DNA from 4 places in the Polycladomyces abyssicola genome. Region 4 is predicted to be linked to each of the others. Evidence: riboswitches for the same ligand, from Rfam matches in the RefSeq annotation. Region 4 holds a riboswitch; each other region holds the start of a gene.
The links. A riboswitch is a leader RNA that binds a small molecule or an ion and turns the genes downstream of it on or off. The one in region 4 is predicted to bind cyclic di-AMP.
Positions count from the first base shown of each region.

Region 1 (3,209 bases), 1.5 Mb from region 4:
AACCGGCGGACGCATTTCTCCTACGGTGAACCGACGGTCAAACTTGGATACACCATCCCGCCGCATGTGGAAGCGGCCGGGCTGACCTCAATTTATGAGGAAGCGGTGTTATTGGCAACGGAAACATATGAGCGCATCGCCGCCCGTTTTCCCGAATCAGCCGCCTATTGCGTGAGCAACGCGCACCATCGTCCCGTTACCGCCACCGCTTCGCTGTGGGAGCTGTACCATCTCATCAACCTGCGCACCTCACCGGAAGCACAGTGGGACATCCGCCTTACATTTGAGACATTGCATCGGGAGCTGCAAGAGAAACATCCTGTGTTTGCCCGCTATGCACAACGACGATTGGGCTGAAATTGAAAACGCCCCCGATCTTCGGGGGCGGACAGCTTGATAAAAAAGATGCGCCTTCCATTCCGATATGTCATTGCCTGAGCCAGAAAAAGCGCCGATTTTGGAATTCGCAGAACGAACCCATGACAATATGGTGTAGCGTGGAGGGAACGGCATTGCTTCTATCACTCAAACAAGATTGGACGTTATGGACACAACAGGACTGGGTGGATGCTGCACAGATAGTCAGTTCTGTAGGGCAAGTACTCAGTGCGGTTTTGACTTTGGTCACAGTCTTTTTTGCTTACAGTCAGATCAACCAGGCAAGGAAGGACGCACAACCTGAGGTAGCGATCTTTATAGCAGAAGACCGACGAAGACACTCGATTGATATTATCCTGACCAATGTGAAAAGTCTTCCTGTTTTTGTGAAGACCTTTATGTTGCGTTATTTTGATCAATCAGGCAGAGTGATCACGATTGGACGCCAGCAACTACTGAGAAAAGGGTATATCAATCCCTATCATCGAGTAAACGATCCGAAAAGCTTACTCGGAATGGGTAATACCTACAAAGTGACACTACATAGCCATTGTTTGAATCCGAGTACCATGATGTCGGAGACTTCTCACATCCCTCGAAGAGCAGCAGCACGCCTGAGAGGAATCTTCACGAGACTGTTAGGGTTACGGCATGCCAGACATCATCATATTGCAGAATTGCGTTTTATCACACCGGGCGTACATCCTGATCCAACAGTGTACTTTTACGCAGTGATTCATCACGACGTAACCATAAATTATTGGGTTTATGCCACCACAAGAAAACTCAAATCGCATGATGATATCAAGAAAGCGGGGATTTTGGTCGCAACTTACGCCATGCCCGATTACAGTAAACAAGTGGCCAAATTCCACTAGTTGTAAGATCAATCAAAAAGCCATTGGGTCTATGAAGTACTCCTTCGTATGTTTCAATGGCTTTTTTGTCTCTGTAGCAAGACACTCTAAGGAAAAGCCCTATTATTTCCAAAACCGGCGTGGTATAATTCTACCCGTTCTACTCATGTAAGATTGATACTCTTCTCCAAACTGATCGAGCATCATTTGTTCTTCTCGCGGTACACGCAAGAAATACATTATCATCAACGACAAAAAAGGGGACCACCCTGCTATCCAGTTATGCAATAACAAAACTTGGGCGACTCCCCACATCAAACTAGCTGCATACATAGGGTGCCTCACATATTTGTATACTCCACTGGTAATGAGTTGATGTCCTTTCCTCAATTCAAGAGTAGGAGACCAGTTTCGTCCTAAATCAGCGTGGGAACGCCAAAATAGCCAGAGGGCTACAACGGAGAATACTACTCCAATCCATCCCGCCCATGATGGAAGCTGATAATCGGCAAAACTCAATAACGGAGTGAAGACATAGATGAGTGGAATGACTAACATCCCGACGGACATCAGAGAGAGTAGGAATATCTCTAAAATCGTTTTACGGCTGTCAACGATCTGATTCGTTTTAGTCTGCCTACTAAATGGAGCGCGAATAATGGACATTGTTACCAGACCCGTAAAATAGATGATTTTGAACATACTTTGTCCTCCCTCAACATCTTTTCGTGATGGATGGCAGAAACCCATTACAAAGTTAGGGTTATTTCCAGCCTACTCGCACGAAAGTGATTACCAGCAACAACAGAAAAAGCCACGAGAAGGGTATCTTCACGTGGCTTTTTTTGGCACAGCAAAAATAGCGTGCTCCCGCGCGTTCACTCCCCCTCTCAAAACGCTTACGAGGTTAGCTGACGGATTCGGGTGGCTGAGAGTCACCCTACCCAGGCATGGAAAAAATCCACCCCGGGATTCACCCCATGCAGTCCGTGACAGATCACCACAGTCTGCAGTTGGTTCCCCCGCTCCCGCGTATCGCAGGACTCAGCGATTTACGAGGATATATTGATTATGAATTGAGCTCATCATACCCCCTCTAATCACATGTTGTAAAGTATAATAAACAGGCGCGGAATCAACCGTGCCAACGAAAGGTATGGACTATGTGCTGAAAGAGAACTTTCCCGAATAGAGAGCTTTTGTTTGCTGAACAGCGAATGACTATTCGGACTTAGCACTGAACGGAGCCAAGGCAAGGATTCGCTATCATTCATTTTCTGATACCACTAAAGATCAGATAAAACAAGGGATGCTCAATCGGGCATCCCGTTTCTTTCTGCATTACTTGTGAGGTATCCACTCCACACTAAAAGGTCAGTCACAAGACGCGGCTAGTTTCTTTTGGATCTAAGCGTTTTTGGCGCTTGTCGAACATGTGCCAAAAGAAAATCGGGGCGTACGCTTTATTCCGCATAAATCATCTTCACCGTCATGCCGCCATCGACTACGATGTTGGCTCCCGTCATGAATCCCGCCTCTTTGGAAGCCAAAAACAGTACCGCTTGTGCGATGTCGTCCGGCCTGCCCACGCGGCCGACCGGATGCTGGGCATGGTCAATTTCCCTTAGTTTCTCGGGTTGGCGTTGACTGCTTTTTTGCCAAGGGGAGACGTCGATCCAGCCCGGACTTACCGCATTGACACGGATCTCGGGTCCCAGACTGACGGCCAACGCATGAGTCAACGCCAAAATGCCGCCTTTGCTGGCGGAATACGCCTCGGTATGGGGCTCCGACATCAGTGCCCGGGTGGAAGCGATTTGGATGATGGCCGGGTCTTCTCCTTTTCGCAGCAAGGGTACCCCGTATTTGGCGCACAAGAAAGCCCCTGTTAGGTTCACCCCGATTACCCGGTTCCAATCCTCCAACGACAGCGTCTCGATCGGACCGTTTCTCATGATTGCCGCATTGTTGACC
Region 1 covers NZ_AP024601.1:659,712-662,920, reverse strand. The annotation lists gene KI215_RS03330 (FAD-dependent thymidylate synthase) at 1-357, shown strand, start outside; gene KI215_RS03325 (hypothetical protein) at 513-1,256, shown strand; gene KI215_RS03320 (protein-S-isoprenylcysteine O-methyltransferase) at 1,359-1,937, opposite strand; cyclic di-AMP (ydaO/yuaA leader) riboswitch at 2,116-2,295, opposite strand; gene KI215_RS03315 (SDR family oxidoreductase) at 2,699-3,209, opposite strand, start outside.
Region 1: it holds a riboswitch for cyclic di-AMP, as region 4 does, so the genes downstream of both, KI215_RS03320 (protein-S-isoprenylcysteine O-methyltransferase) here and KI215_RS11095 (APC family permease) in region 4, are expected to answer to the same signal.

Region 2 (3,209 bases), 350 kb from region 4:
TTGCAATTTGCCCCAACCACTGAAAACATCTTCGTCCAAGAAGGGGATGTCCAGTTTGTACACATCCAACTCGACGATTTTATCTTCGGGATGGGCCTCCCGGTAGGTATTCAAAAATGCCTGTCCCACCTGCAGGCTGAACGACTGATCTTCCGGTTTGGGATTGGCAGTGATGTACAAAACCGTCGCCATGTGAGCCTTCCTTCCTTTCATTAAACTAACTTTAGTTACGTTGATATTATGCATTTATATACTTACTTTTGTCAAGCTAAAAATAAATAAACATCTCCTCTCAAAATATTTCCGGACACGCCGGTTTTTACTCAATAAGAAAAGCCCGTCCCCCATGGGAACGGGCTTTTCCTCGTCACTTCGTGAAAATATGCTTTCCGATTTTTTTGATTTGCGGGCGAGACCAGATCCAATCAGAAGTTGCGGTGTCCGGGTTGAAATAGTACAGTGCACCGTTTGTCGGGTCCCATCCTCGGATCGCATCCATCGTAGCGCGATAGGCTGTACTGTTGGGGCTCAACCAGAACTGCCCGTCCTGTACCGCCGTAAACGCACCGTCTTGGAAAATCACACCGCTTACTGTTTTCGGAAACTCCGGTGAATCAATCCGGTTCAAAATTACAGCGGCTACAGCCACTTGCCCTTTGTAAGGTTCACCTCGTGCTTCACTGTATACAGCTCGTGCAATCAACGAAATGTCTTTTTTAGAAAAACGGGAATTTACAGAATGAAGAGGCTGCTTGTGTGCTTTTTTGGATACCGTCTGTTTGGACACTGTATGCCGCTTCAACGATCCCCACGTTTGGGGGCCGGTAATGCCATCAATTCGCAATTTATGATGAATCTGATACTGGATAACCGCTTTTTCCGTTTTCAAACCGTAAATACCGTCCAGCTTGCCACGGTACAGCCCCAGCTGTTGCAAGCGATATTGCAAATCCCAGACATCTCCGTTATTGCTGCCGTATTGTATCATCGTCGGTGCAGCGGCTTCCGCCTTTCCGCTTCCAAACGGAACCGCTGCAACGATCACCGCAACTACTGCTCCAGTGAGCAACCACGCCCACTTTTTCCAAATAGACATGTTATGCCTCCTTTCAAAGCCTCCGAGGTTAGCTGACGGGTTCGGGAAAGGAGTTAATCCCGGCCGCCGAAATGGCGGCTTCACCCCAACAATGATTGCATCCCCCGTACCCCGCGCCGAACACCGACACGGAGATTCGGCCTGTCTGATACACGTTGACCATTATAAGTTGGATATGGAAACCTTTCAAGCGAAAATGATTAGAATGTAAGGTATGTATTTCCTTGGAAATTACACAACAAAAAAGCACGGTGGAATCTTCCCCACCGTGCTTTTTTCCGTCCTTTTTATCCGCGCGCCGCTTGGTACCGTTTGGCGACTTCGTCCCAGTTTACCACGTTCCAGAACGCTTTGATGTATTCCGGACGCTTGTTTTGATATTTGAGATAGTAGGCGTGCTCCCACACGTCCAAGCCCAAAATCGGCGTGTCGCCATCCATCAGCGGGCTGTCTTGGTTCGGTGTGCTCGTCACGGCCAAGGAACCGTCTTTTTTCACGACCAGCCAAGCCCAACCGCTACCGAAACGGGTGGTTGCCGCTTTGGTGAATTCTTCTTTGAATCGGTCGAAGCTGCCGAAAGCTTGGTTGATCGCGTTAGCCAGCTCCCCGCTCGGTTCACCGCCACCATTCGGACTCATGATTTGCCAGAACAGGCTGTGGTTCGCATGACCGCCTCCGTTGTTGCGCACAGCGGTACGAATGCTTTCCGGTACTTGGTCAATGTTGCGCAACAAGTCTTCAATGGATTTTTCCGCCAAGGCGGTGTGACCTTCCAACGCCGCATTCAAGTTGTTGACATATGTGGCGTGATGCCGGCCATGGTGAATTTCCATCGTTTGCGCATCGATGTACGGCTCCAACGCGTCATGGGCATACGGCAATGCAGGCAGTTCGTGCTTGGCCATGATTCACCCTCCAATATGTAGGATTTGGTCCTTTTTCTTCTTCGAAAAAGGACGGGCAGTTTTTATCCTTCCCGATTCTATTATGCAAAAAACGTGGAATTATAGTCAACTTAAATGTATGAAAAGTGGACTTTTGTTGAGAATCCTGAACCGGAATCGCAGGAAGCGGGCATAGTACGCTTCACTCAACAGGATAATGCCCGCGATAGAGTCCTGCGCTTTTCCGATTCTTCACTTGGGAAAAAATGGCCACCTGAAGGGTGATCGGACAGGCTATCACTTTGTTGCAAACGTCGGTTTACCGTCCGGTTCCGCTGATAACGCGAGACAATTCTGTCACATCGCGCACAATATAATCGGCGCCCAACTCCTCAAACTTGGCTCGCGCGGCCTCTCCGGTCAATCCCGTCAACGTGGCTGCAAACTTGCAACCCATTTTTCGGGCTGCCAACAAATCGGCAATCGAATCCCCCACGATCAACACTTCTTCGCCTTTGGACAAAGGCAAATCGACGGTGAGCACCTCTGCATCCGCTTTGCTCCGACCGAAATATCCTTTTAAATATGTGTACGGTTGCGGTTTACCGAGCGGGGCATGTTCCGGGTGCGCCTGTTCAGCCTGAATCACATCATCTGCGGTGACGATCCGTTCCGGGTCAAACGCATCATACAATCCGAGGGCGGTAAGCGGCACTTCCGTCTCAATCAGCGGACGGCCGGTTCCCAATCCCAACACGATACCCTCTCTCCGTAACCCGTCCAGCACTTGTCTAATCTTCCGGGGATCGGCCAGCGGAATCTCCTGGTGCAAAAATCCGTTTTTGCCCGGTGTGGCCGGTGCCTTGTCTTCCACCTGCCGGTATCGGTCGTCACCCAGATACCATTCCTGGAACACATGACGCCCCAGCTCCCACAACGCGCTTTTGGGCGAGAACGCCTCGGTTTCCATACCCAACCACGCTTTCGCCAACGTATTGAAATACGCGATCAATTCCTGTTTGGTGACATTGGATTCGGCCAATGCCGGGATGAACGCGTCAAACTGCGGCTCATACATGATGCCCGCTTCACGCAACCGTCCGCCCAACTGGCGCAACACATCGGCTGTGACGGGGCCGCTCATCGCTTCCGCCACCCACTCCGGCCGCTCGGCTTGAATTTGTTTCAGCAAGCGGAGCCACTGCAGGGAAAACGTCATCTGTACCATA
Region 2 covers NZ_AP024601.1:2,547,589-2,550,797, forward strand. The annotation lists gene KI215_RS12780 (FMN-dependent NADH-azoreductase) at 1-192, opposite strand, end outside; gene sleB (spore cortex-lytic enzyme) at 368-1,096, opposite strand; cyclic di-AMP (ydaO/yuaA leader) riboswitch at 1,099-1,248, opposite strand; gene KI215_RS12790 (superoxide dismutase) at 1,384-2,001, opposite strand; gene KI215_RS12795 (HAD family hydrolase) at 2,300-3,209, opposite strand, start outside.
Region 2: it holds a riboswitch for cyclic di-AMP, as region 4 does, so the genes downstream of both, sleB (spore cortex-lytic enzyme) here and KI215_RS11095 (APC family permease) in region 4, are expected to answer to the same signal.

Region 3 (3,209 bases), 650 kb from region 4:
ACACTGATTGAGTTGCTGAGTCAAGCACAAATTATTGGCTCCAATTCATTCCGCTATTTGGAACCCATTACACTTGTGGGGGTATTTTTCCTCATATTGAGTTACCTTTCCTCACTCTTGGTACGACGCTTGGAATCAAGGCTCAAAATCAATCAAAAAGGATTAATTAACTGAGGGAAATGAGGTTATGCGTATGAAATCGGATAATATAAAATCCATTACGGTTCAACCGGAACCAATTGTGCGTTACCGAAAGGTCAGCAAGTTTTATGGCGAGACTCAAGTATTACACGAAATCGATTTCGATTTGGCTCCGGCAGAAAAAGTAGCAGTCATTGGGCCGAGCGGGTCCGGCAAGACTACATTTGCCCGTATTTTGATGACGTTGGAAAGGCCGACGTCGGGGACGATTGAAGTAGACGGTGAGTTGCTCTGGCACAAAAAAAAGGGTGGAAAGCTTGTTCCGGCTGATGAAAAGCATCTGCATCAAGTGCGCGGCAAAATTGGAATGGTGTTTCAGCAGTTTAATCTGTTTCCGCACATGAACATTTTACGAAATGTGACGGAGGCTCCGATCAAGGTATTGGGATTATCTAAGGAAGAAGCGACAGAGCAGGCCAAAACAATGCTTGAAAAAGTGGGGTTGCTGGATAAGATGGACGCTTATCCATCACAATTATCTGGCGGCCAGCAGCAACGGGTGGCGATTGCCCGTGCCTTGGTGATGCAACCCAAGATCATGTTGTTTGATGAGGTGACATCTGCGTTGGACCCGGAGCTTGTCGGCGAGGTGCTCGGGGTGATCAAGGAGATTGCTGCTGAAGGGAATATGGCGATGTTGTTAATTACGCATGAAATGGGTTTTGCCCGGGAAGTGGCGGATCGGGTCGTTTTCTTTGACGAAGGACGAATTATGGAAGAAGGACCCCCGGAAAAGATTTTTGGTAACAGTCATCCGAAAAGTCCACGCTTAAGTAAGTTTTTGGGCAGTTTCTGTGAGCAGACTTTAGGGTCGATGTCCAATTAGAGATGAATATCAGTGGAATGAAGCGTGAAAGGGAGCATAGATCAATTAATCCGATCTGAATACAGGAGAACAAGTATGTTTGGAAAATAACGGAATTTATCGGCGGTGAGTAATTGCGGGGAATATGGTAATATAAAGAATATGAAAATTATTAACTATTTATTGAATAAAAATGTTTATTTTGACAATTAAAGATATCCCGTATTTCGATGGAAACGGGGGAACCAAGTGTTGGGGGAATTCCGGTTAGACACCGGAAGGGATGTAAAGCACTTTTCTGCCATCCTGCCCGCCAGCCAGCCTCGTCGGCTGGAGCTGGGAGATCCAAGGGATCTGCCCTTTTGCACCGGACTGATGTTTCCGATGCAAGAGAGAGCGGATCAGAGTCTTTACCTGACCCATACGGATTTCACAAGACGGACCGGTACAGACTTTTTCCTTGGAATTTGGTTCCTGGGAGAAAGTTTGCACCGGTCTTATCTTTTTCAATCGGCGATGACGCGCTATGCGTGAGGTTTTTGGCATAGTGTCGAGCCGTCGGTACTGGTGAGGAGGTGATAAATCTGGAAACCGGGTTGATGAACAAAGTAGTGCTTCGCCAACCGCAGGTAGCGGATGGAACCAGTATCTGGCACCTGGTTAGGGATACCGGAGTGTTGGACGTCAATTCCCCTTACAGTTATCTGATGCTGTGCAAGTTTTTTTCGGATACTTGTGTGGTGGCCGAACAGGAGGGACAAATCGTCGGTTTTGTGTCAGCGTTTCGACTACCGGCAGACCAGCAAACCCTCTTTGTGTGGCAGGTGGCGGTGGCCGAGTCTCAACGGGGCAAAGGGTTGGGAAAGGCACTCCTGAAAGCGTTGATCCGTCGGGAAGCTTGCAAGAATGTCCGTTACCTTGAAGCAACTGTCTCTCCGTCGAATCTTTCATCCGAGGCTTTATTCCGGGGATTCGCACGGGATTTTGCAACGCGCTGCGAAGTTTCGGAGTGTTTCCCCGCCCATCTGTTTCCGGGGGGAAATCATGAGTCGGAGATGACATTTCGGATCGGACCATTTCGTTATCAAACTTAACCAGGGGGGATTTGGTGAAAGTTGTAGAGGAATTACGTTCACCATTGAAGGTTTTTGAAACTTTGGAATCAGAGGTTCGTAGTTACTGTCGAAGTTTTCCAACTGTCTTTGCAAAAGCGAGCGACTATCAGCTGTGGGATCGGGACGGCCGGGAATATGTCGACTTTTTTGCCGGTGCTGGAGCGTTAAACTACGGTCACAATAATCAACGGATCAAGGCCAAGCTGATCGACTATTTGATGGATGATGGTATTACGCACAGTCTTGATATGGCGACAGAAGCAAAAGAGAAACTGCTGGAACGATTTCATGATGTCATTTTAAAGCCGCGAAAGCTTCACTATAAAGTGATGTTTCCGGGACCGACAGGCACCAATTCGGTGGAAAGTGCGCTGAAACTAGCCCGCAAAGTAACCGGTCGGGATTTGATCATGAGTTTCACAAACGCGTTTCATGGCATGACAATCGGTTCCCTGTCGATTACCGGGAACGAATCCAAGCGAAAAGGCGCTGGTATTCCACTAACGAATTCGATCTCAATGCCGTTTGACAGTTATTTTGGCAGCGAGGCCGACACGGTCAGTTACATTGAGCGTTTTCTCGAAGATAATGGCAGCGGCATTTCTCTCCCTGCAGCCATTATCCTTGAGACCGTTCAGGGTGAAGGCGGAATCAATGTGGCCAGTTTTGAGTGGCTCCGCAAAATTGAAGAACTGTGCCGACGCTGGAATATCCTGTTGATTGTCGATGATGTACAGGTAGGATGTGGACGAACAGGGCCATTCTTTAGCTTTGAACCGGCCGGCATCTATCCTGACATCGTCTGTCTGTCGAAATCAATTGGAGGATATGGCATCCCGTTGGCCATGACCTTGATCAAACCTGAGTATGATTTGTGGGAACCGGGTGAACATAACGGCACTTTTCGGGGCCATAACTTAGCTTTCGTCGCTGCAACAGAAGCACTCAGTTACTGGGAAGACGACCAGTTCAGCCGAGAAATCCTGGAGAAGGGAGAGAAAGTCAGACTCTTCCTGGAAATGCTTGCACAAAACTATCCCGAGATGGAAGCTGAAGTGCGAGGAAGAGGGCTTCTCCAGGGAATTAAA
Region 3 covers NZ_AP024601.1:2,849,510-2,852,718, reverse strand. The annotation lists gene ehuD (ectoine/hydroxyectoine ABC transporter permease subunit EhuD) at 1-174, shown strand, start outside; gene ehuA (ectoine/hydroxyectoine ABC transporter ATP-binding protein EhuA) at 194-1,027, shown strand; cyclic di-AMP (ydaO/yuaA leader) riboswitch at 1,215-1,354, shown strand; gene ectA (diaminobutyrate acetyltransferase) at 1,606-2,100, shown strand; gene ectB (diaminobutyrate--2-oxoglutarate transaminase) at 2,115-3,209, shown strand, end outside.
Region 3: it holds a riboswitch for cyclic di-AMP, as region 4 does, so the genes downstream of both, ectA (diaminobutyrate acetyltransferase) here and KI215_RS11095 (APC family permease) in region 4, are expected to answer to the same signal.

Region 4 (3,209 bases):
ATTCCACAACAGCATCAACCATCCTGCCAGAAACAAAAAGCTCAGTCGGTTGTGCCACATGCCGAAAACCGTGGCAACGAGGGCGAACCCGGCCATCAGGGACGCCCGGACAACGGATGCTTCCGCGCCTGTTACCCATGCAAATATCGGCAACGATACGATCGTGAGTCCGCCAGCCACTTCACGCGTTAAGCGCAATCGGGTCAACAAACCGTACACGCCCGCAACGAAGACGGCCACATTCATCCCTGAAATGGCCAACAAATGCGTCAGTCCCCATTCGGCAAACAGGCTGTCGATCTCTTCCGGCACCGCATTCCTCTCTCCCAGCACCAATCCGCGAATCAAACCGGATATCTCCTCAGGATAGAGTTGCGCCAACGTGTCGCCCCCGCTCCGCCGAATCCGGTCTGCCCATGCGAATACATCCCATGGGGGCGGTTGTTCCGCCGAAACCCCGCGAAGCCCGTCAGCCGACGCGATCCAATGCACAAATTGACGGCGATAAAACGCCCGTGCATCAAAGCCGCCAGGATTTCTCGCCGGATCCGGGCGAGTCAACCGTACACCGTTCACCGACAGCCGCGTCCCACTCGTCCAATCGCGAACCGTCCGCAACTCCGACTGAGATTGTAATCGAAGACGCAACAACACTTTTTCACCAGTCAAGCGTCGAAAGGCACCACGCACCTCCAACCGGTAGACTTTCACCATACAGGTGAGCTGATCTCCATCCACCTCAGGAGCGGACTGGACGACCCCATGCAGCTTGATCCCGACTTGATCAGTCAACCGATCATCGATGGACGAGACATTGTGAGTATCCACCCATGACGTATAGGCGGCTCCGGCAAAAAAAGCCAGTACTGTGCATGTCGTCGTCCACATCCGCCACCGCCACAGGCACAACCACCCTCCTGCTATCCCGAGCACTCCTGCCCCTAACCACCACCATCCTTCATACCCGCTTCCCCCTGTCAACACAACGGCGATGCCTCCTATCCATCCACCCGCCAACCAACCCACCGGAACTTTCATCACAACCTCCAGGAAAGGAATGAAATGGTATATCCTTTCCGCAATTCCCGACAAAAACCCTCCTGATTCGACAAAAACTGTTGCCCATTTGTTACGGTTCTGTTGAAAATTATTGATTGACAGTTTCCGTCAGACGGATTAGAATGCTAATCATGACAAAACCTAATAACTGACAATTTCACACTCCGAGCGCTGAATCCGTACAGGAACGGGGGAACCAATTTTTTTGGGGTGAATCCGGTGTCTTCACCGGTAGGGTCACTCTCACGGACCCGAATCCGTCAGCTAACCTCGTAAGCGTGCTGAGAGGGAAGTGTGCTTCTTCACATGACCGAAAGTCATTGAAGTGGACACTTCAATGGCTTTTTGTGTTTGAAACAAAAACGGAATCCATCTGGGGAAGGTGTATGTGATGTTATCCTCGCTGAAGCGTTTGATCATCGGGCGCCCGCTTCGCACTGAGCAACTGCAGGAGGAAAAACTGCCGGTTTGGAAAGCACTCCCAATATTGTCATCGGACGCGCTGTCGTCCGTCGCTTACGGTACGGAGCAGATTTTAACCGTACTCGCTCCGATTGGCGCACTGGCACTTTGGTATTCATTGCCCATATCCGGCGCGATTATCGGATTGTTGACACTGCTCATCCTTTCCTACCGGCAAATTATCCACGAATACCCAGGAGGGGGCGGTGCCTACATCGTTTCGACAGACAACCTGGGTTGGTTTGCAGGGTTGATCGCCGGTGCGTCGCTGTTGATCGACTATACACTGACAGTGGCAGTCAGTGTTTCGGCCGGGACAGACGCGATCACTTCGGCGTTCCCGGTTTTACACAAGCACAGTACGCTCATTTCCGTTTTCTTTGTCCTTCTCATCATGCTCCTCAACTTACGGGGTTTACGCGAATCCGGCACGATTTTCTCATTCCCCACCTACCTGTTTATCCTCGGCATGCTGGGTTTGGTGCTCGTGGGGTTGGGAAATGTGGCGGTCCATGGCATTCCTGCTAACGTCCCGCCAGTGACACACACCTTTCCGGCTGGTCTCGGATGGTTTCTGTTATTGCGTGCGTTCTCGTCGGGATGTTCTGCATTGACCGGCGTCGAAGCGATCTCCAACGCCACTCCCACCTTCCGTAAACCGGAGACGAAAAATGCGGCGCGTACCTTGGCGCTTCTGGGCTTATTGCTGGCCATGTTGTTCGGTGGTACCAGCCTGCTGGCATATTTGTACCACATCACACCCAGTCCGACGGAGACGGTGCTTTCCCAGATTGCCGAAGAGACGTTCGGCAGAACGTTGCCGTATTACTACATCCAGGGGACCACAGCACTGATCCTGATTCTGGCCGCCAACACTGCCTTCGCAGGCTTCCCGCTGTTGGCCTCCATCATGGCCAAGGACAAATTCATGCCGCGGATGTTTGCTTCCCGCGGAGACCGGCTCAACTACTCAAACGGCATCATCGTGTTGGCCTTGGCCGCAATCGGACTGATCGTGGCGTTTGAGGGAGAGGTGGAACGATTAATCCCCCTGTATGCGATCGGCGTCTTTTTATCGTTCACCTTGTCACAAACCGGGATGGTGGTACGCAGGTGGAAGCAGCGCAACCCGGGCTGGATGCGTAAAATAGCGATCAACGCTGCGGGTGCGGTCGTCTCGTTTATCGTCCTGCTGATATTCGCCGTCACCAAATTTACGGAAGGCGCTTGGATCGTGGTATTGGTGATCCCGCTGTTCATCTTCGCCTTTTATCAAGTTCGAAAACACTATGAGGCTGTTGCCGAAGAGCTTCGCATCGACATCACTGCCGACAAGCCGGAAAAGAAAGATCATGTCATCATCATTCCCGTCGGGGGCATCAGCCGCGTCGTGCGCAACACGATCGCCTACGCCAAGACAATCGGGGATGACATCGTGGCGATTCACGTGGCCTTTACCGAGGAGGATGCGGACAAGATGGAGAAAAAGTGGGAGCAATGGAATCCCGGCGTCCGCCTCGTTGTTACTCGCTCCCGCTACCGGAGCGTCAACGGTCCCGTGCTCCGATTCATCGACCTGGTTCAGGAACGGGTTGGGGACAACTTGATTACCGTCCTGATCCCCGAATTCATCCCACGCAGGTGGTGGCAGCGCTTTTTGCACAACCAATCTGCGCTATGGCTCCGTT
Region 4 covers NZ_AP024601.1:2,197,670-2,200,878, forward strand. The annotation lists gene KI215_RS11090 (DNA internalization-related competence protein ComEC/Rec2) at 1-1,038, opposite strand, end outside; cyclic di-AMP (ydaO/yuaA leader) riboswitch at 1,219-1,354, shown strand; gene KI215_RS11095 (APC family permease) at 1,451-3,209, shown strand, end outside.